3 regions of the Sphingobacterium zhuxiongii genome follow, and region 1 is predicted to be linked to each of the others. Evidence: riboswitches for the same ligand, from Rfam matches in the RefSeq annotation. Region 1 holds a riboswitch; each other region holds the start of a gene.
The links. A riboswitch is a leader RNA that binds a small molecule or an ion and turns the genes downstream of it on or off. The one in region 1 is predicted to bind S-adenosylmethionine.
Positions count from the first base shown of each region.

Region 1 (7,829 bases):
TATGAGTTATATGAAGCTGCTGCTCCAGTTTCAAAACGATGATGCTTGTTAAATGGATATGCTACAAAGGCATCCGCTTGCGTTTGAAAAGAACGAATCAAGTATTGATCCAACACTAACTCCTCACGACCAAGCCCGATATCACGTTGATCATACTGATAAAATCCAAAACGATATGGAATATGCGACAAAGATCCACCCCAATTCCAACGCGAACGTTGATTGATATAGGCAACCTGTCCACCAAAATCATAAATTTCACCATTAATATTTAGCGCGGCAAAAATCTGATTGTAGCCTAGAATATCCGAAAACATCCCTTGTACACCCGAGGAGATACCAGCTCCATAACGAGAACCTACTGACATCCCGACACCACTGTTCGCCAAGTAATCAAGTTTAAACTTCGGCTGATATGCTATATTATTAATTTGTGAGTCCGAAATTCTCGAATATGCGTTAAAGTTTTGCAAATTGGTATTAACCACATTCACACCACGACTCTGCATTGGCGGCAACATCGCAGCCTCAAAATCGACGGAACCAGCGCTAACAGGTTGCGCTTCAAACTCCGTAGCTTTCGCTTTATATACACTGTAGGCGTTATTCTTAAAATAAGAATACACAATTTCATCATTCGCAGAGATACTCATCGCCGGAGAATATTCTGTAATCCCTGAAATCCCCGTAAAGAAATCAGTCATTCTTGCCACCTGATTAGATTCAAATGTATAGCGATACATATTTCGATAACCATCGCTATTCGACAAGAAATAGATGTCTTTTCCGTCTGCTGAAAAATGAGGGTTTAAATTATTCGCTCCTGGGAACACCTCTAAATTGGTAATCTTTTTTGTCGCGACTTCCACAAACGCTAAATTCATTGGAATATCCACAGTACGCGAATCCGAATTTAGGGCAACGCGATCCGTACTGAAAACAATATAGCGACCATCGCGCGAGAAGCTCGGCTGAAAATCTGAGAACTTATCGTTCATCAATTGGTTTACTACTTTTGTTTGCAGGTTATAGACATATATATCAGAGTGACCATTTGCTAAACCTGAGAAAGCAACATGCTCGCCATCTGGAGACCAGGTAATATTCGTAAACTCCGATATCTCACCCATCGCCTCCACCGACAATGTTTTTCCGGTTTCCACATCGACAACCATCAATTTATTCTTCCCTTCGCTGAATACCGAAAACGCGAATTTCTTACTATCTGGTGAGAAGGTACCGGCTGACTCTAAGAAACTAAACTCATCGATATCCTTATTGGTAAGCCGACTTCCGAGCTTTCGAATAATCTTACCACTTTCCGCATCAGCCAAAAACAGATCGATACTAAACAAATCAAGCTCAGATAAAAAGGCAACATATTTTCCATTCGGAGAAATCGCAGGCGAAACATTCATCCGCCCAGCATTCTTTGTTGTTAGTAGAGGTTGTCCAATCGGACGTGAAGTCGTATCCTTTCCGGAGTTTTTATAAGAATTCTCCATACTGTTTTTCCACAAGGTCGACATTGTCTGTGCATCATAACCAAACACGCGACGAATCCCTTGTTCATAACCATACTTCGCAGTCTCTATAAATAAAGGCATAATAACCGTATCTCCATAAGTGGAGCCCACATAGGACCAAAACGCCTGTCCAAATCGATAAGGAAAATACCGATTCATCTGTTCTGTCATTTGACCCAATGAAGGAAGATCATTACGCGCATAAGCATCTCGCATCCACATCGAGGTAAAAGCATCTTTCTTACCAATTGAGAAGTACTCTGCCATACCTTCCACCATCCAAAGTGGAATATTAGCCACATTTTCCAATCGCGTAGAATCTCCACCTTCGATCAATACACGATACTGAAAGGCATGGACCATCTCGTGACCCAATACATGTCGCGTCTGCTGATTAATCTGCATAATAGGCATGACAACACGTTGCTTGAACGCTTCCGTCACACCACCTGTCCCCACACTAATCTCCCCATTAATCGCCGTCGTTTGTTGAAATTCCGGATGATTATTATAGAAGATAATCGGGTTCTTTCTGAAAAATGTATCTTGAAAAACCTGTTGATGCAATTCATACCACACTTCACTCTCCTTGGCCAACCAATTCATCATAGAATCATTCTTCAAGTAGTAGTATAGGTTAAAGTGAGGTGTTTCATACACCTTGAAATCCAATTTCTTATAACGCATTTTGTTTTGCCCGAAATATTGCGCATTTGCCAACTGAGGTAGGAAACCTAAGGTTAGCAAAAAACCAATGGCACAAACAAAAAGCCTAGATAAGCGAATCTGGTTAAATTTCATAAAGTTAGAATTAGCACTATAAAAGTAAATATTTCAGCTAGTATTTTCTAATTACTCCTGTCCTTCTTCTTGTCCCTCTATTTCTCTTAAAATCTCTGGTAAGGTCAATGCAGGAACTTCAGCATCTCCCTCCGCGGAATCCGAACTTGTGGTATCACGCGTAGAGCGAACACGAGGTCCCGGACAATTGTATGTTTTTTTAATCTCAACCGTTGGATCAGGAAACTTCCCTGTCGTCACCCCTAATTCAGGGTGTTTGTACAACTCTTCCATATACACCGCAAAAATCGGAAGCGCTGTCTTCGAGCCCTCTCCCGTTGCGGAACTATTAAAATGAATACTCTGTTCATCACAACCAACCCAAACGCCCGTTACTAGATCCTTGGTAACACCCATGTACCAACCATCAACATAATCGGACGAAGTACCGGTTTTTCCACCAATCTGATTGTCATTTTCAAATAAATCCCACTCCCATAGCGCCTGTGAAGTACCACCAGATTCCTCAATCGTCCCACGAAGCATATAACCCATCAACCAAGCATTCTCCGGACTGATTACTTGCTTTTGCTCGGATTTAAACTCTGCTAAAACCTTACCATCCTTATCTTCAATACGCTTCACTAACAGCGGCTCCGTTTTCTTCCCAGCATTCATAAACGTGCTGTAAGCGCGAACCATCTCGAATACAGAAACTTCATTAGACCCCAAACCTACCGAAGGGACAGATTCTAACTTACTCTCAATACCACATGTATGCGCCATTTTAACCACATTATCCCATCCCACATCTTGCGTAACTTGAGCAGTAACTGAATTTAAAGAACGAGCTAAAGCATGTCTTAGCGACAGCTCACTATAAGAAAAATTCCAATCCGCATTTTTAGGCTCCCAAACCTCATTTTCTCCCTTATTATTTACAAACTCAATCTTAACCGGTTTGTCCGTATATTTATCACAAGGTGTTTTTCCCGCCTCTAAAGCAGTCACATAAGCAAAAGGCTTAAAGGTTGATCCAGGTTGACGTTTCGATTGATTAACATGATCAAACTTATAAAAATCATGGTTTATACCTCCTACCCAAACTTTAATCTCCCCGGAATAAGGGTTCATCGACATCATACCGGTATTCAGCATCGCAATGTAATGTTTCAAAGAATCCATCGTAGAATATTCTACTTTCTCCATCCCATCCCAAGTAAACACTTCCATTTCCTTCTTCTTGTTCAACTCCTCGAACACCTTGGTATCGTCTTTATACTTCTCTTTTAAATAAGCAAAAACCGGAAGCTTCTTCGCCTGATCTTCCAAGAAATTTGGAATAACATTACCTTCTTTATCGCGCCATGGCTCTTGACCAGACCAAACATTGTTTAAACGACGTTGTAGATCACGCATTTTTTCAGAAACTGCGGTCTCCGCAATTTTTTGCATCCGCGAGTCAATCGTCGTGTAAATTTTTAGTCCAGATGTGTATATATCAATTTCATTTTCAGTCGCCCATTTCTCTAACCACTTTTCAACGGCAGTACGTAAATAGGAATCATTAGAACTACGAACTTCTTTATTGTTTAAATTTAAGCCAAGGGAATCCTTCGACAGCGACTTTACTTCCTCGGCTTTCAAATATCCTTCCTTCTGCATCTGTCCTAAAACTACATTTCTACGGGTCAGCGCATTTTTAGGATTACGAATCGGGTTATAAAGCGTTGTTCCTTTCAGCATCCCAACCAAGACAGCCGCTTCGTTAACCGTAATCTCAGACGGTAATTTATCAAAATAACGTACAGAAGCCGATTTAATCCCGTAGGCATTATTGCTAAAGGAAACCGTATTCAAGTACATCGTAATAATCTCTTGCTTACTATATTTATTTTCCAGCTTAAAAGCCGTCATCCACTCCTTGTATTTCGTCACCAAAAGTCCTAATCCCGGTACTTTACCCAGTGAACCCTGCGAATCTTGATAGCGGGTACGGTATAGATTCTTTGCTAATTGCTGGGTAATCGTACTTGCACCACGATCGCTACCTCCAAAAGTTGACAACAAACCACCAAACAAGCCGATTACATCTACACCATTATGTTTGTAAAAACGAACATCTTCTGTAGCAATCAATGCGTTTATGATATTAGGAGAAATACTATCGAAAGGAACGGGATCACGATCTTGCTTGTAATAACGACCGATCAAAACGGAGTCAGCAGTATACAGCTCTGAGGAAATATTTAAGCTGGGCAACAAAATCTCTTTCTTGGTAGGCGATGCACCAAACAAGCCCAGAAAGTTGATTTGTACTGCACAAGTGAATAAAATAACAAAATAGATAGCTATCAGTGCAATACGCAAGAATTTGTTTTTGACCCGTCTAAACATGAGGTAAATATGAGCAAAACTTTGGAAAAAACTGTATTAAAACGCTTAAAAATGTACTTAGGTCTAAAAATTAACGAATTTTAACAATTCGCTTTTGGAAGCACTTTTCTCCTTGTGTATGAAGTCTTCAGGCCGCAAAAATTATACCTAAATTGAAATTTGCTAAGGAATATATTGATCTTCATTAAATAATATTCGCTATTTTTACGATGATTTATAATCGGGGACATGTTAAGACAAACACTACAGCAGAAATTACTACAAAAATTATCGCCTCAGCAGATCCAATTTATCAAGCTTCTTCAAGTGCCTACAGTATCATTAGATGCACGCATTAAAGAAGAGCTCGAAGAAAACCCTGCATTAGAAGACGGCAGTTTAGCTAATATGAACGATCCTGTTGAGGAATACCCTGACAAGGATCCCGATGACGATTTCAACTCCGATGAAAACACCTACGAAGACGAGTTCAGCGTAGATGAATATATTCAAGAAGACGACTATAAAGACTATGGATCAGGCTATGATTCAGATGATGACGATAACAAAAAGGAAATGCCTATTGCTATCCAAGATTCATTCTTTGAAAATCTTCAAAATCAACTTGACCTACTTGCCCTTTCCAATAAAGACTATTTAATAGGACAACAAATAATCGGTAGTCTAGACGACGATGGTTATCTTCGACGCCCTATCCCCTCACTAATCGATGATTTAGCCTTCTCTCAAAATATTATTGTAGAAGAGAAAGACGTCGAAGAGATGCTTAAGGTTATCCAAGAATTCGACCCCGCAGGTATTGGTGCGCGGAGCCTGCAAGAATGCTTAGCGATACAGCTTCGCAAAAAAGATCAGGAAAACTCCACGATTCAAAAGGCAATGCAAGTTGTCGAAAACTACTTGGATGAGTTTACCAAAAAGCACTACGATAAAATTGAAAAACAACTGGGCGTTAATTCGGAAGAATTGAAGGATATTGTCAATGAAATATTGAAACTAAATCCTAAGCCTGGAGATTCTGGCGCTGTTGCTGGAAAACAACTGCATATTATTCCCGATTTTCATATTAGTAACAACGACGGCGTACTCCATTTAACCTTAAATGGTAGAAATGCACCCGAACTTCGCGTATCTCGCTCCTACCAAGAAATGTTTGAGCACTATGAAAAAGCAGAGAAAAACGACAAAAAAATGCGTGAGGCTGTACAATTTGTAAAACAGAAATTAGACTCCGCAAAGTGGTTTATCGATGCCATCAAACAAAGACAACAGACTTTGTTGAAAACGATGAACGCCATTATGGAATACCAATACGAGTATTTCTTAACTGGTGACGACCGTATGCTTAAGCCTATGATTCTAAAAGACATAGCTGACCGTATTGAAATGGATATATCAACTGTTTCCCGTGTCGCAAACTCCAAATATGTACAAACAGAGTTCGGTACTTTTCTTTTAAAATCGTTCTTCTCCGAAGCTATTCAAACTGAATCAGGCGAAGAAGTATCAAACAAAGAAGTCAAGAAAATTCTTGAAGAATGTATCGCGAACGAAGACAAAAGAAAACCTCTTGCCGACGAAAAATTAACCGATATTCTAAAAGAAAAAGGATATTCAATCGCTAGACGTACCGTAGCAAAATACCGCGAAGCAATGAATATACCGGTAGCAAGGTTGAGAAAAGAACTGTAGAGAATTTAGTAGGTAGTATTTAGTAGTTAGTAGTTAGAGCTTTGAAAGACGTTCTAAAGCCTATTAGGTTGACGATTACGAGAGTAGACTACCAGATTCTGATGGTATATTGGTATATACTAATGTTTTTTACTTATTCTTTTCAAGCACCTAAGTCTAATTTTATCTCCAAAATTTATCTACTTCTTAGCATAAATTTACTTGTCTAATTTTTATTTCCATCAAACACATCCCCTATTGCAATCACTTTCATTTTTTTTAACACGCTTATTCATAATGTTTTAACATAAAAACAGAATTGATCTCAGCAAAAAAATGAAATAAAATTTGGAAATAAAAAATAAAATCTACTAACTTTGTAGAGTATTCAGAATTGCGATAGCAATACCAACCGAGTGAAGACACCGCGGTGGTAAAACAATACGGGTATTATGCCAAAATAAACGCGATACGCCTTTATTTCACCCTTTCTGAATGCAATTATGGTTCAACATTTTAAATCTTAATTGTATGTCAAACACAAAATCATTACAACAACATTTAGCCGAGCAGTTTCATCACTACTCTACACAAGAACTTGTCGTTCTAAACAATGACATTGTCGAATCGTATTGGGGACAAAGTAAATCTGCTTTCCGATCAGCTTTATTATCCGCACTATCTAGACGCGGGATAGACCTCTCCGCAATTATTTCCAAAGAAGACGGGATTACCCTTATTCAGCGAGTTGCTGTAAAATTGGAGGAAAATAGGTTAATTGTGGTCTAGATGTTAGACATTAGATTTTAGACATTAGATGTTAGATATAAGACGTTAAATATTAGAGTCCAGGTTGAAAAATTTGAAAAATGCTATAACTATTCGGCCAACATCATGGTTGTCGCAATTCTGCTTTATCGCTGGATTCTCAAAACTTTAAAGTCTAATATCTAAAATCTAATGTCTTATCTAATATCTAATGTCTAATATCTAACACTTCACTCCCCTTCACTCAAAGCGTATAAAGCGAAGGTTCCTAACCAATGGGAACCCATATAGTCATCTTTAGCAGATATATTGCCAATGGAATACGCGATATGTTTCTCTGCGAGGAGACGTAATTGTTGGAGTTCGGGAACCTGTTTTGCAATTCCATAAAAGCATGCTGCACGGCTGTAATTTAAACCATCGAGATGTATAAGCTTTCCATCCGTTCTATCTTTCACAGCTGCAGGCTCCAGCTTGAAGTTTTTATCGAATAAAACAGGCATAAAGGTTTCTAACCAAGCATTATACTCTTGCTTGTCCATGAGTTTACTCATTAAGAATGCCTCCTCCAAGCAAGGGGATAAGAAATCATTACCACTAGGTTCATAGGCAAGATTACAATTTATATCCTGCTTAAAATATCGAAGGCCATGCTCTTTAATTGCCGCTTCGAAGGACTTATCCCCC
Region 1 is NZ_CP045652.1:2,622,748-2,630,576, forward strand. Features, by position in the region: gene GFH32_RS11265 (PD40 domain-containing protein) at 1-2,327, opposite strand, end outside; gene GFH32_RS11270 (transglycosylase domain-containing protein) at 2,379-4,703, opposite strand; gene rpoN (RNA polymerase factor sigma-54) at 4,932-6,395, shown strand; SAM-I-IV-variant riboswitch at 6,754-6,848, shown strand; gene GFH32_RS11280 (5-oxoprolinase) at 6,906-7,163, shown strand; gene GFH32_RS11285 (DUF2891 domain-containing protein) at 7,373-7,829, opposite strand, start outside.

Region 2 (7,829 bases), 1.0 Mb from region 1:
GACTGCCGCTGTTATAATACGTTCCTCGCTCATCGCCAGATGTGTTTTATAGCCAAAGAAATTGCTGTCCACTGACTTGTGTCCAAGCCGAGCCTCATCATCCTTAGAGAGCAGATAGTATTCCTTTGTGTCCTCAATGGTTTCCTTCAACAGATTCAACTTCTCTTTAACAGCCGGTATTTCACTGATAGATTGATCTTGATCAAGGACCCTCTGTAATTCCCTGCAATATGCAAGCTCTTGATCCAGGTCGTTGGATTCGTTATTGTGCGGCAGATTCCTCTTGTATTCCTCATCGATCTGATATATCGCTTTTCTTAATAGCTTGGAGCGATCCTTGAGGACTTCCAATGCTGTGTATGGATTCGATCTGGAATGGGTATGGGTCGCGTCTACGATGATAGACTTTGATTTTATAATGCCTTTTTCAAGAGCAATCGTTACGGTCTTATTGATCAACAGGTTCAATAGATCCATATCTTTTAATCGTAGTTTGCGAAACTTGGTCAGGGAACTTGAATTGATCACATCCTCCTCGGGAGCCATTTCAAGAAAGTATTTAAAGGACATATCATATCTGGAGCGCTCAACGACATCTACATCCGAAACGGTGTAGATCGTCTTTAACAGAAGGTATTTGAACATCTTGATAGGGCTCTCCGCTGTACGGCCATTCGTATGGCAATACTTAGCCAAAAGCTCGTCATAGATAAAACTGAAATCGATAAGATCGTTGATTTTTCGAAGTAGGTTATCTTTTGGAACGATGATATCGTACAATCCTGAGTAGGAACTGAACTGTATTTTTTGTTGGGTAGTGAGCATCCTGATCTCCGTTAAAGGCTGCTTTAAAATACGAAAAAGGGAGCAGAAAACTGCAATTTTCCACTCCCTTTTTTAACCTTTTTTCTAAGGGGACTTTTTCAGTGCCCTCCCGCACGGAAGGCCTTTTTTTTACTCTATTTAAGCCAATTTCGTATTCCTCTTCGCTGAACCTCAAGCCTAGCTCGAACTTAGTTTAAGCCTACCTTAACCCATCAATACGTCATTCTTTCGGCAAAGGTACGCCCGAGACCACCTATAGATAGGCCTCTATTATTTCAAACATAACCTAAAGAAGGTAGCTTATCTTTTCTTATTCAGGAGCTCCGTGCCGGGCATTGGCGAATTCTTACTTCCGTCTAAGGGTTTGATTAAAATAATCGAATCATCTTTTCCGATCATCCGCCTATTGTTAAAACTATTAGGGATTTCAACAGGGTTCGTCTTCATGCTATCATTGCTCTTCATATTAGGGGTTGCTGTCGACATGATTTTGTATTTGGGAATATTTATCTTAACACTATCTGCCCAATGAGGCAGTTTCTGTTGTGTAGGGAGGATATTTTCCTTATTTTGTGCTTGGGAGTTAGTGAGCAAACCAAACATCAGTACTAGTGAAGCGACAAATGTTTTCATAACCGTTAAGTTTATTTATTCAAATTTACTCAATGTCCGATCGATATTTCCTAAGATTCCGCTTTGATCGCTGTTAAATTGTGTTAAATGGAGAAATAGACTTAAATCCCTTATTACTTTTGTAACAAATGAAGAAAAGAAGTATTACGTTGATAATCGGATTGATGTCTATTGCACTATTAGGTGTAATGGCCATGCAGTATTACTTCGTACGTGAATCTTTCAAACAGAAATCTAAATTATTTGATGAAGCCGTCAAAGCGTCCCTAACTGCTGTTGCCAACAGAATCGAGCGAATTGAGATTTACGAATTTGCGCGTCAGCAAGAGCGAGAGAATCAAGAGAAATTTCGACAGGATCAAGAGCAGTTGAAAAAAAACGAAGAAAGCTTAGGACTCCAAGTCAAATATCAGGATAGTATAAAGTTACTACAGCGTTTAGCGTTCTCCCATACCCAACGCTTTAACGAAATGGAAACTCGTTTAAATCAACAGTACCCAACGGTATTGATTACAAATGAGTTTTATGAAACCTATATACGTCGCAAAGAATATAGTAACTATGTTCGCATTACCTTAGAACAAGGTTATACAAGCGAAAATACAATCGGAGAATTTGCTAGAGTTTATGCTGTTCGAGAGATTAAAGAGGTAAAGGCAAAAGATGATAGTGCTCGATATTTGATCCCTATTTTCGGACCGAATTCTTCGCTTACTGCGACCTATCAAATTCGTACCTTACCCCCACCGGTTAATACACGTTTACTCGGACAGATTGATTTATTAGAGAAAAAGCTGAATAAGCTTAGAAATCAGAAATTAATTGGTGCAGCGACCTTGTTCGACTCGTTAAAAATAATGGGAGGTAAACAAAGTGCAATCATGGAAGATGTCGCCATTGGGATGCAACTCTCTAAAAGACCATTAGAACAACGTATTGATAAAACGCAGGCCGTCGACTTGTTGATTAATGAACTAGATCAACGCGGAATCAATTCTTCCTTCGTAATGCAGGTTCGTAATTCCGAAAACAGCCCGTTAATCTTTCAGGCAGTGTTTAATTACAATAATGAAACGATTGAAGAAAGTAAAAATCCACCGATGGTTTATAAGGCTCGCTTATTTCAGAGTGACGAGGGTAAATCGCCTGGAGAACTAAGAGTTTACTTCCCCAATAAAGGCTCCATCATTGCAGGTACGATGGGCTATTGGTTGCTCCCTATTTTGACCTTATTGGCATTACTGATTGGTTGTTTTGCGTATACCTTGACAATCATCTTCCGTCAGAAAAAGATCTCGGAAATGAAAACCGATTTTATCAATAATATGACGCATGAGTTTAAGACGCCAGTAGCGACGATTATGATTGCCTCCGAGTCACTGAAAGACCCTGAAATATCGGCAGATGAACGTCGAGTAAGCAAATTAGCTAACATCATATACGATGAAAATGTGCGGTTAGGATCTCATATTGAGCGTGTGTTAAACATTGCAAGACTTGAAAAAGAAAATTTAAAGATTGAAAGAACAAATGTTCAAATCAACAATTTGGCAAATGCAGTGTTAGAAAGTATGAAGCTTCAGTTAGAAAAAGCTGAAGGAATCTTAAACGTTCACCTGGATGCTACCAATGATTTGGTGATTGGAGATGAACTTCACCTATCAAACGTTATGTATAATTTGGTAGATAATGCAATTAAATATAGCCAAGAGAAGCCAGAAATAACATTCAAAACTTTTAATCGCGGCAAGAGTATCGTTATTTCTGTCGCCGATAAGGGAATTGGAATGACGAAAGACCAAGCGGAAAAGATATTTGATCAATTCTACCGTATCCCTACAGGGAATATTCACAATGTGAAAGGTTTTGGATTGGGTCTAAGCTATGTGAATGACATTATAAAACGCCTGAATGGAAAAATCACTGTAAAAAGTGAAAAAGACAAGGGCACGCAATTTGAAGTAACTTTACCATTAAAGCATTCCTCGAAAGAGGTTGCTTAATAAATAGCAAAGGAAATATATGAATCAAAAAATATTATTAGCGGAAGATGATCCAAATTTGGGCGATCTTTTAAAAGACTACCTTGAATTAAAAGGCAAATTTGATGTTGTATTGAGCAAAGATGGTCAAGAAGCGTTAGAAGCCTTTAGAAAGGATAATTTTGACTTATGCATCCTGGATGTTATGATGCCTAAAAAAGATGGTTTTTCTTTAGGAAAAGATATACGTAAGATTAATCAAACCATTCCCATAATTTATGCAACAGCAAAAGGAATGATGGAAGATAAGACACAAGCTTTCGAACTTGGAGGTGATGATTATATCACGAAACCTTTTCGCGTCGAGGAGCTTCTTTTGAGAATTAATGCACTTTTAAAACGTGCAGCAAAAGATAAAGAAGAAGAGCTTGCAGACAAATTTGAAATTGGCGATTACTTTTTCGACTATACCAGTCAAATCATTTCGTACAAAGGTCAACAACAAAAGCTTTCTACGAAAGAAGCCGAGTTATTGCGTCTTTTATGCCTAAAGAAAAACGACGTGCTAACACGCGAAGAAGCTTTAGTCAAAATTTGGCATGATGACAATTATTTCACAGGTCGTAGTATGGATGTATTCTTGAGCAAATTAAGAAAATACCTAAAAGAAGATCCAAATGTGGAAATTGTAAATGTTCATGGTAAGGGTTATAAGCTATTGGTCAGCTAATTCGACATTGATTATCGCGACAATGTGCATATTAGATTCACCTTTTGCTCAGTCGCAAGCTTTCTAGACAAAATGCTCTCTTAAGAGACCGACAGTATAAGAATAAGCAATCAGTTACAAATCTGATTGCTTATTCTATTTAATGATGAGCGCTTAAATTACTTCGATTGAAGACGTGGTGTTAGCCTCGTAAATACTCCTTGCTTTTTACCAAAAAATCGACATCCGCGAGCTAGTTGGTAATTACTAAATACTTTTTTTGTTTTTTCCATTTCTTCTCCATATCTTAGCCGTCGCTTATAGAGAAAGGCAGAGGGAATAGACCCGATGAAGCCTTAGCAACCTGTCTCTTGACAAGGTGCTAAATTCTACCTTTAAAAAGGAATGATAAGCCAAGCTCACTAGTCCTAAGTGGCCTTCTCTAGCAAAGTAAAATAGTATATTAAATTTATTCAATACTGTATGTTATTAACAAACAACTTAGGTTACCCGCGTGTGGGTGCATTCCGCGAGCTAAAGAAAGCTAACGAAGCTTACTGGGCGAAAAAAATTAGCGCGGAAGAATTATTGCAAGCTGGACTGAAAATCCGTGAAGGCAACTGGAAGACTCAAAAAGATGCAGGTATCGATTTGATCCCATCGAATGATTTTTCTTTTTATGATCAAGTACTAGACTTATCTTTAACAGTAGGCGCTATCCCTGCTCGTTACAATTCATTATTAAATAAAATCGATCGCCAATATAACTTAGATTTATATTTTGCAATGGCGCGTGGTTTCCAAGAAGGCGGCGTAGATGTTACTGCCATGGAAATGACAAAATGGTTTGATACTAACTATCACTATATTGTTCCTGAGTTTGTAAAAAACCAAGAATTTAAATTGACTTCAGAGAAGTTCTTAAGTGAATATAATGAAGCAAAAAAATTAGGCATTGAAACTAAACCAGTTTTCATTGGCCCAATCTCTTATTTATTATTAGGTAAAGAAAAAGAAAACGGATTTAATCGTATCGATCTAATCGACAACTTACTTCCGGTTTACGAAGAAATCCTATCTAAACTTGCTGATGCAGGTGCTCAATACGTTCAAATTGATGAGCCATTCTTGGCATTAGATATTGATGATGCGACTCGCGCTCTATACGGTAAAGTTTTCGAAAAACTTGCTGCTGCTGCGAAAGGCGTTAAATTAATCGTTGCAACTTACTTTGAAGCTTTACGTGACAACGAAGACACAGCAGTTAGTCTTCCTGTACATGCACTTCACCTTGACCTTGTTCGTGGTGAAAAACAGCTTGACACTATATTATCAAAAATCCCAGCTTCATTAACTTTATCATTAGGTATTGTTGAAGGTAGAAATATCTGGAAAAATGATTACGAAAACTCTTTATTAAAAATCAAACAAGCAGTAGATGCTTTAGGTAAAGACCGCGTATGGGTTGCTCCTTCTTCATCTTTATTGCACGTTCCTTTTGATTTAGATAATGAGCAAAATGAAGAATCTCTTCCTGCAGAAGTTAAAAATTGGTTGGCATTCGCTAAACAAAAATTAGCGGAAGTAAAAGACCTTGCTGTATTGGCAGAAGGCGAAGTTGACGCAGCGACACAAGATCGTTATGCATCAAACAAAGCAGCTGCTGAAAGCCGTCGTACATCTCCATTAATCCACAAACCAGAGGTTAAGGAACGCGTAAGTAATATTACAGATGACGATGCTAAGCGTACTTCAAATTTTGACGCACGTAAAGCTGCTCAACAAGCTAAATTTAACTTACCAGGTTTTGCGACTACAACAATTGGTTCATTCCCTCAAACAAAAGATGTTCGTAAGTGGAGAGCTGATTTGAAAAAAGGCGCTATCTCTCAAGAACAATACGATAAAGAGATTGCTGAAGAAACCGAGAGAACTATTCGTTTACAAGAAGAATTAGACATCGATGTATTAGTACATGGAGAATTCGAACGTAACGATATGGTTGAATATTTTGGTGAGCAATTAGCAGGATATGCATTTACGCAAAACGGATGGGTTCAATCATACGGTTCTCGTTGTGTTAAACCGCCAGTAATTTATGGAGATGTTTACCGTCCAGAAGACATGACTGTTCGTTGGTCTGCATATGCGCAATCATTAACAAATCGTCCTGTAAAAGGAATGTTAACGGGTCCAGTGACTATCTTACAATGGTCTTTCGTACGTAACGATCAACCACGTTCAACAACTACTTACCAAATTGCTTTAGCAATCTTAGACGAGGTTCAAGCATTGGAAAAAGCAGGTATCAAAATTATTCAAATTGATGAGCCAGCTATTCGTGAAGGATTACCATTGCGTAAAGCTGATCAACAATCATACTTAGATTGGGCAGTTCGTTCATTCCGTGTTTCTTCTTCAAATGTTGACGATGATACGCAGATCCACACACACATGTGTTACTCGGAATTCAACGATATTATCCAAGATATCGCAGCAATGGATGCTGACGTAATTACTATTGAAACTTCACGTTCTCAAATGGAATTATTAGATGCTTTCGCTGACTTCAAATATCCAAATGATATCGGTCCTGGTGTATATGACATCCACTCACCTCGCGTGCCTAGCACCGAAGAAATGGTAAACTTACTTCGTAAAGCGAAAGCAGTAGTTCCTGCTGAGCAATTATGGGTAAACCCTGACTGTGGTTTGAAAACACGTGCATGGCCAGAAACTAAAGCAGCTTTGGAATCAATGGTCGAAGCGGCTAAGATTTTAAGAGCTGAATAAGCTAAGCTTACAGTAATATAAAATATCAATAAAAAGGGTCTGCATTTAATATGCAGACCCTTTTTGTTTAGCTTATATGGTTATCCTTGCTCTCTTTCCTTTTACCTAAATAATAAATTGGGATACCTATTAGGATTAGAATAAATCCTGGCCAGGTATAATTAGGCTTAAATAAAATTAAGAGGACACAGAACACCGTACCTATCAGTAGATATATTAACGGCGTTACAGGATAAAGAAAGGTCTTATAACTACGCTCTAATTCTGGTTTTTTCCAGCGTAGATAAATGACTCCAAACACCGTAATCATGTAGAATATGACAATGACGAAAGAGACCATATCCAATAAGTTCCCATATTGTCCACTTAGACAAAGTAAGGATGCCCAGATTCCCTGTAACCATAAGGATCGTTCAGGAACATCATATTTGTTATTCGCAATTGCCTGTTTTAGAAACAAACCATCCTTCGCCATCGTTTGAAAAACGCGAGCGCCAGAAAGTACAATTCCATTTACACAACCGAAGGTAGATATCATCACTAAGATCGCCATAGCGATCGTTCCAGTGTTTCCAAGAAGTTTCTCTGCGGCAGCAACCGCAACACGATCATTAGCAGCAAAAGCAATCTCATCACGGCTTAACGCGGAAAGGTAAACATAGTTGATTAGCAAGTACAACAACATCACTAAAGTCGTCCCTATTACCATTGAACGAACGACATTGCGTTTCGGATCTTTCATCTCACCAGCAACAAAGGTCACGTTTTCCCAAGCGACACTACTAAAGATAGAGCCTACCATTGCCGCCGCTATCGCACCTAAGAGAGCCGTTCCCGATATACCTGTCCAACCCTCTCCTTTTAAATTCTGAAACGCGTCCCATCCG
Region 2 is NZ_CP045652.1:3,634,643-3,642,471, forward strand. Features, by position in the region: gene GFH32_RS15425 (IS1182 family transposase) at 1-825, opposite strand, end outside; gene GFH32_RS15430 (hypothetical protein) at 1,126-1,458, opposite strand; gene GFH32_RS15435 (sensor histidine kinase) at 1,587-3,461, shown strand; gene GFH32_RS15440 (response regulator transcription factor) at 3,481-4,170, shown strand; SAM riboswitch class I at 4,465-4,564, shown strand; gene metE (5-methyltetrahydropteroyltriglutamate--homocysteine S-methyltransferase) at 4,633-6,942, shown strand; gene GFH32_RS15450 (APC family permease) at 7,010-7,829, opposite strand, start outside.
Region 2: another riboswitch for S-adenosylmethionine. It lies ahead of metE (5-methyltetrahydropteroyltriglutamate--homocysteine S-methyltransferase); the one in region 1 lies ahead of GFH32_RS11280 (5-oxoprolinase).

Region 3 (7,829 bases), 1.3 Mb from region 1:
TTTGATTACAAACTTCTTAATCTCTAGATTTAAATCCTTCGTTTTGATGATATCGTATAATCCTTGGCCGACTACGCCGAATCCAAACATCCCGATAACCAGTTTTTTACTCATGGTATACTTTTAGTGTGCTCTTTTCTTTTTTTATATTCTACTAATCGTTCAAACTATTTGATTTTCTCAAATGCTTGTTCTAGATCTGCTTTGATATCCTCGATGTGTTCAATACCAACTGACAATCTTAATTGTCCTGGTGCTACCCCTGCTTTTAATTGATCTTCAGCACTCAATTGTTGATGGGTTGTTGCTGCTGGATGAATAATTAGCGTTTTCGCATCTCCAACATTCGCAAGGTGACTAATTAATTGAAGAGAGTCAATAAATTCATTTGCTTTTTCAACTCCGCCTTTTACCGTGAACGATAGCACTGCTCCATAACCATTCTTCAAATACTTTTGTGCATTTTGATGATAAGGATGATTCTTTAATCCTGGGTAGCTTACTTTCTCAACTTGAGGATGAGCATCTAACCATTGTGCAATTTCTAACGTATTGTCAACATGTCGTTGAACACGAAGTGATAATGTTTCCAAACCCTGTACTAATAAGAACGAGTTGAAAGGTGATAGGGCAGGGCCAAAGTCTCTTAATCCTTCAACACGTGCTCTAATTGCAAATTGAATATTTCCAAAAGGTCCGTTTTCACCGAATACGTCAGCAAATACAAGTCCATGATATCCTTCAGAAGGTTCAGAGAATTGCTTGAACTTACCATTCCCCCAGTTGTAGTTACCACCATCGATGATGACACCACCAATACTAGTTCCATGACCGCCAATCCATTTGGTTGCTGATTCAACAACGACATTAGCACCATGTTCTAAAGGTTTAAATAAATAACCACCAGCACCGAATGTGTTATCAACGATTAAAGGCAAATCATGTTTTTTAGCTACAGCCGAGATGCGTTCGAAATCAGGGATGTTATAGCTCGGGTTTCCGATTGTCTCTACGTAAATAGCTTTTGTTTTATCATCGATTAATGCTTCGATATTGTCTGCGTCTGTATCTGCTGCAAAACGAGCTTCGATACCTAATCGTTTGAAAGATACTTTGAATTGGTTATAAGTACCGCCGTAAAGATTTGCACCAGAAACAAAGTTGTCGCCTGCTTCCAAGATATTCGTTAGTGCGATAAATTGAGCTGCCTGTCCCGATGCAACTGCAACTGCTGCAACACCTCCCTCTAAAGCTGCAATGCGTTTTTCAAACACATCGGTTGTAGGGTTCATGATGCGGGTATAGATATTTCCGAATTGTTTTAATGCGAATAAATTAGCTCCATGTTCTGCATTGTTGAAAACATATGAGGAAGTTTGATAGATTGGTACGGCCCTAGATCCTGTAGTTGGGTCAACTTCTTGTCCTGCATGTACCTGTAATGTTTCAAATTTTAAGTTTTTAATATCAGCCATTGTTGTAGATTTTTAAAATGATAAATAATGAATTGTTTTCTTTTTTGTGTTGCTTTTGGTCGTCTTGTAAAGGTATGTAGATTCCACAACGGTAGAACCCAGTTAGATACCGACGACTATCGCATTCGTGAACAGGTGTTCACGACGAAAAAGAAAGTATTGGAGCACTTGCTAGTCGGTTTTCCGCTAGAATATCCAATTAAAGAATTTGAAATAGTTGAAGTCATAGTCTATGTCATTTATATGCTCCGCAGCTTAATTGCTTTGGACAGGAATTGGCACCTTTTCAATCGCTATTGAAGGTTGCCAGTGGGTCTTTGAGCCAGTCTCTCGCCACTTCTTTATAAATCAAGACCAATCGATTGGAAGGGTTTTGATTAGGTACCGATTGCTCGGCACTGCGCAAATATACATTGCCAAATTCAATTTTGCAATGTTTTTTTAATAAACGAGCTTCCGAACTCGATAAATCTTGAAATTATCGAAAGCGGAAGCTCGTAAAAATATAATATTAGTAAATGCGAAGGCTTAGTAAGATCCAGCCTTTATATCACGCATCTGTATAATTTGATCGACGATGTAAACGGTATTACCACGCCATGGTAAAGCTCCTTTATATTCTTTGTAATGCAAATCAAAAACTTTACCGCTATTCACTTCGAGGATTCGGTAAATAGAGTCGTTTTCTATAGAGAACTCAAACTGATTACTCGTTAACCCTGTTCCTGCCTTGCTCGTACCAAAGCCCTCTTGAATCAGTTTACCCTCATAGGTTTTAAATAGATTTCCTTTCTTTACAGCATAATTCAGGACTCCAGATTTGACTCCTTCACCAAATACAAAATAGTATTTCCAATAAATCAGACCGCCGCCTAACAAGACTAGAATTAAAAGCGTCCAACTGATAAACTTACGAATTGCCGATCCACCTTTTTTAGGGACTTGGTTTGTTGTGGTTTCCATGTTAAGATTATTTTGTCAGCAAACCACAAAAAAGATACCTAAAATATAGAAGTTTATGGTAATCAGTTTCAATAGTAGCTATATGTCCGCAAATAAAATTGAAAATGTAAGCTAAGCTAGCTTCTTCATTTCCTGTTCGATGCCCTCTTGCGTCTGTTTTCCAACTGGTACTAAAGGTAAACGAACGGTATCAACACCAAAGCCTTTTTGTTTTAAAATATATTTTACTCCAGCTGGGTTTCCTTCGATAAAACACAGGTCGGTAATACGCAATAAATCAGAATGGATAATTCTTGCTTGTTCGTAATTTCCTTCAAGGCATAGATGCGTAAGCGCTGAAACCTTATTTGGGTAAGCGTTTCCTACAACTGATATAACGCCAACAGCGCCTAAAGCGATCATTGGTAAAGTTGCCGGATCGTCTCCGGAAATCAGCATAAACTCTTTCGGTTTGTCGCGCAGTATTTCGCTAAATTGTGCAAAACTACCTGATGCTTCTTTTATAGCGATAATGTTGTTAAAATCATTAGCTAATCGAAGTGTAGTTGCGGATGTCATATTGCTGCCGGTACGGCCGGGAACATTATACAATATAATTGGAAGGGGAGAGGCTTCTGAAATAACCTTGTAATGTTGGTATATACCCTCTTGCGTTGGCTTGTTATAGTATGGAGAAACTGATAGTATCGCAATATAATCCAAGACATCGAAATTTCGAGTTAATTCGGCAATTTCCATGGTATTATTGCCTCCAATACCAGCGACTAAAGGGATACGTTTATTGACGTGCTTCGAAGTAAATGCCCAAACCTGCTTTCGTTCCTCATTAGACAACGTAGCGGTTTCGCCCGTTGTTCCCAATGAAACAATGTAATCAATTCCCCCTTGGATTTGGTAGTCTATTAGTCTACCTAGGGTCTCATAATCCACAGATCCGTCTGCATTAAAAGGGGTAACTATCGCTACTCCTGCTCCTTGAAGCTCATTCATTCGTGTATAATTATTTAATTTAAGTATTTTTAATTATTTATCATGGCTAATAACTCGCTCTCCGAGATAATCGGAACTTGCAACTTTTCAGCTTTTGCCAATTTGGATGGACCCATTTTATCACCTGCAACTAGAAAGTTCAGCTTTGCGGAAATACTGCTAAGCATCTTTCCTCCATGGGATTCAATTAAAGCGGTCAGTTCTTCTCGCGAATAATCTACAAAAACGCCAGAGATCAAAAAAGTCTTGCCTGCCAATCCATCTCCTGCAAATACGACTTCTTTTTCTTCAATAGCGAATTGAAGCCCTGCATCTTTTAGTTTTTGAATCTCTGCCCAATGTTCATCTTGATTAAGATAGAAATGGATGCTTTCTGCGATTCGGAAACCAATATCTGGCACCGCTTCAATTTCTAATGCGGTTGCAGTAGCAATCGCGTCAATATTTTTGAAATGCTGTGCTAATTTCTTTGCCACAGTTTCACCAATATGACGGATGCCTAATCCGAACAAAACTTTCTCAAAAGGCTTTTGTTTGGAAGCCTCAATTCCCGCTAGCATATTATCTATTGATTTTTGACCGAAACGTTCCAAGCCGACCAAATTATCTTGATGATCTTTCAGAGCGTATAGGTCTGAAATCTTAGATATCAACCCTAAGCGAAAAAATGTTTCAATGGTTTCATCGCCAAGGCCTTGGATATCCATCATCTTCCGGCCAATAAAGTGTTGGATTTTACCAACGATTTGCGGTCTACAACCATCTTCATTTGGACAGTAATGCACTGCTTCGCCTTCTTGGCGAACGAGTTCTGTATTACACTCCGGACAATGCGTAGGATAGGAGATAGCAACAGCGCCTTCTGGACGTTTTTCAATATTCGCGGAAATGATCTTTGGAATAATCTCCCCACCCTTTTCCACAAATACAGTGTCGCCTTCATGCAAGTCTAAACGTGCTATTTCATTTGCATTGTGTAACGATGCACGCTTGACCGTCGTACCTGCCAATAACACGGGTTGAAGGTTTGCAACCGGCGTTACAGCACCCGTACGTCCGACCTGGTAGCTTATGCTTTCTAATATCGTTTCTACACGTTCTGCTTTAAATTTATAGGAGATTGCCCAACGAGGAGATTTTGCTGTAAATCCCAAGTCTTCCTGTTGTGCGTAGTCATTTACTTTGATTACAATACCATCAATTTCATAAGAAAGCTGATGTCTCTCTGTATCCCAATAATGGATAAAGTCTAATACGTCCTGAATATTATTGCAAAGTTTAGTATGCTCACAGACATGGAAACCCCAACTTTTTACCGCTTCGATGCTTTCCCAGTGATTTTCAAATAACTTATTGCGGTTATCAGCGTATAGAAAGTATAAGAAACAATCTAAAGGACGTTTTGCAACTTCAGCAGAATCTTGAAGTTTTATAGTTCCTGAGGCAAAGTTTCTTGGATTCGCATAAGTTTGATCGCCATTGTCTTCGCGTTCTTGGTTTAAACGGAGAAAGGCTGACTTATGCATAAATATTTCACCACGGATTTCGAAACTATCTGGATAGTTTCCTTTTTTTAATTGATGTGGGATACTTCGTATCGTACGTACATTATTGGTTACTTCGTCGCCTTGCGTACCATCACCTCTTGTCACAGCTTTAACAAGCTTACCATGCTCATAGGTGAGGGAGATTGATAAGCCGTCAAACTTAAGCTCACAAACGTATTGAAAATCATCGCCAATCGTCTTACGAACGCGACTGTCAAAGTCTTTAAGTTCTTGTTCGTTATACGTATTGCCCAATGACATCATTGGCCATTTATGTTTTACCGTCTTAAATTTCTGAGTAATGTCTCCACCGACCTTTAACGTAGGTGAGTTTGGATCACGATATTGTGGGAATTGAGCTTCTAATGATTCTAATTCTTTGAGTTTTTGATCAAAATCATAATCGGATATTAACGACTGTGCCAATACATAGTATTGGTAATTATACTCGTTTAATTCCTGGGTGAGCTGCTCAATTTTAGACTGGATATCTGCTGACATAGACCACGAAAATACAAAATATTCTAGGCCTAAAACAATTTAAAACAACTATTTAATTAAATACGCAAACTAATGAGCAATAAAAGATAAACCAGTAAAAAACTTTGTTCAGCAGAACTCCTAATGATGAAAATTATTGTCTTTTAGCTGGGAGAATTTATGGATATTATTCAGATAAAAATCCCATACAATGGAATTCTTATATTGACCAACTTTATTCTCCGGGCTTGAATATTTCTTTCGTTTTCTTGCTGTTTTGAAGAAGTTTTTGAAGAAATACTGATGCGCACGACTCACAGCCCATGCGTCCTTAGGCTTACGATCGACAAGGAATTTCAGTAATGCTGCGAGATCTAGCCAGAATCGTATTCCTATTTTCCATATCCCTTGAGTTATTGGTAGATTTTTTTGCATCATCTGCAGATTATTCCGGAAGTTCAAATAGGTTTTATGAGGGTTACTTGTGTTTAAAGTTCCTCCGCCCACATGATATACTAACGAATTCGGACAATATCCAATTTTATAGCCAAGCTTCTTTAATCGCCAGCATAAATCAATTTCTTCCATATGTGCAAAGAAGTCCGCATCAAATCCTTCAGCTTCGCGCCAAGCGGATGATCGAATGAATAGGGCAGCTCCAGTAGCCCAGAATACCTCTTTTTCATCGTCATATTGGCCTTCGTCTTTTTCAACGCTTTCAAAAAGGCGCCCTCTACAGAATGGGAACCCGAAGTAATCGATATAACCACCGGCAGCGCCTGCATGTTCGAAATATCCTTTTTGATGATATGATTGGATTTTAGGTTGAACTGCGGCCAATTGCGTATCCCGCTCCATCTGCGCAATAACAGGTTCAATCCAATTTTGAGAAACTTCTACATCGGAGTTTAGCAGTACAAAGTAATCTGCTTCGACGCGTTTTAAGATCTCATTATAACCGCCGGCAAATCCTAGATTCTGATCGTTCTTGAGGATAGTGAACTTGGGGTAATTCTCTTCAACATACGATATTGAGTCATCGGTAGAACCATTATCACCGATAACAAATTCAACATTTTGATAGGTGCTGTTAAACACGGATGGAAGGAATTTCTCCAAGAAAAATCGACCGTTCCAGTTTAATATGACAACTGCTACTTTTGGATAATTAGTCATTTAACTCCTTCTTTTTCTTTTCCAACGACGATGAGACCATAACCAATATGCCGGCTCACTACGAATAATTTGCTCGGTAAACTGATTGTGAATATGGGTAATCTCATGTTCTTGATAATCGTCAGGATTCTCTATTAGTGTTGTAAATTTACAAGAATAGTAACCCCTTTTTTTCTTTCTTCTAATTTCACAAAATACAACAGGGTTTTTTGTCAATCGCGCAATGCGCTCTGTTCCTGTATAAACCAATGTATCTTGGTTTAAGAATTCCATGAAATAATCTGAATCCTGATAAACAGGTGTCTGATCTGCTACAAACATACTGATATGCGGGATGTTTTTCAACTTTATCATATGCCGCAATATTTGTTTCATTGGAACCATCGTTGCTCCGAACCTGGTTCTGATGCGGTTATATACTTCGTTGAATACTTTATTATTTAACGGTTTGTAGATAATTAGCTCAGGGGTATTCATCATTAAGGATAAACTATGAATGCCCATCTCCCAATTTCCATAATGAGCCGTCACGCCAATCACTGACTTTCCTTGATTGATATGTCTAAAGACTTCCTCTGGATTTAATAATTCAATTCTCTCTCTTACGGACTTTTCAGAAATACTAGCCAATTTTACAATTTCTACCAATAAGTCGGGGAAATAGCGATAGAATTCGCGTGCAATTTCTTTTATTTCGGAGTCTGACTTCTCCGGGAATGCGTTTCTTAAATTCTCAAAAACAACCTTTTTGCGGTAGCCAACAATGTGGTAAATAAGTACAAAAAGTACATCCGATAGCAGATATAAGAACCAGAATGGTAATAATGAAACGATGTAAATAAATCCTGATACTAGTTTTTCTTTCATCACAAGTGATAAGTACTACGCAAATATCCCCAAATAAAGCTATTTTTGCGGACATTTTGTTGTTTAATTAATTATGTCATCAGGACTTTTGTTGCCGGCTTGCTATTTGCCGAACGTTTCATTCTTTCATGCTATCAAACAAAACGATCAACCTATTGTGATTGAGCAGTTTGAAAATTATCCAAAGCAAACCTTTCGTACGCGAACTCAAATCGGAACCGCAAATGGGGTGCTGAATCTTATTGTGCCGATTGTTCATGGTCGAAAAGAACGGGTTCGAATGAATGATGTGAAGATTAACTACGATCATCCTTGGCAACGTCTGCACTGG
Region 3 is NZ_CP045652.1:1,319,016-1,326,844, forward strand. Features, by position in the region: gene GFH32_RS05745 (homoserine dehydrogenase) at 1-114, opposite strand, end outside; gene GFH32_RS05750 (O-acetylhomoserine aminocarboxypropyltransferase/cysteine synthase family protein) at 168-1,475, opposite strand; SAM riboswitch class I at 1,712-1,825, opposite strand; gene GFH32_RS05755 (hypothetical protein) at 2,004-2,438, opposite strand; gene dapA (4-hydroxy-tetrahydrodipicolinate synthase) at 2,550-3,428, opposite strand; gene ligA (NAD-dependent DNA ligase LigA) at 3,458-5,476, opposite strand; gene GFH32_RS05770 (glycosyltransferase family 2 protein) at 5,597-6,631, opposite strand; gene GFH32_RS05775 (lysophospholipid acyltransferase family protein) at 6,632-7,498, opposite strand; gene GFH32_RS05780 (WbqC family protein) at 7,572-7,829, shown strand, end outside.
Region 3: another riboswitch for S-adenosylmethionine. It lies ahead of GFH32_RS05750 (O-acetylhomoserine aminocarboxypropyltransferase/cysteine synthase family protein); the one in region 1 lies ahead of GFH32_RS11280 (5-oxoprolinase).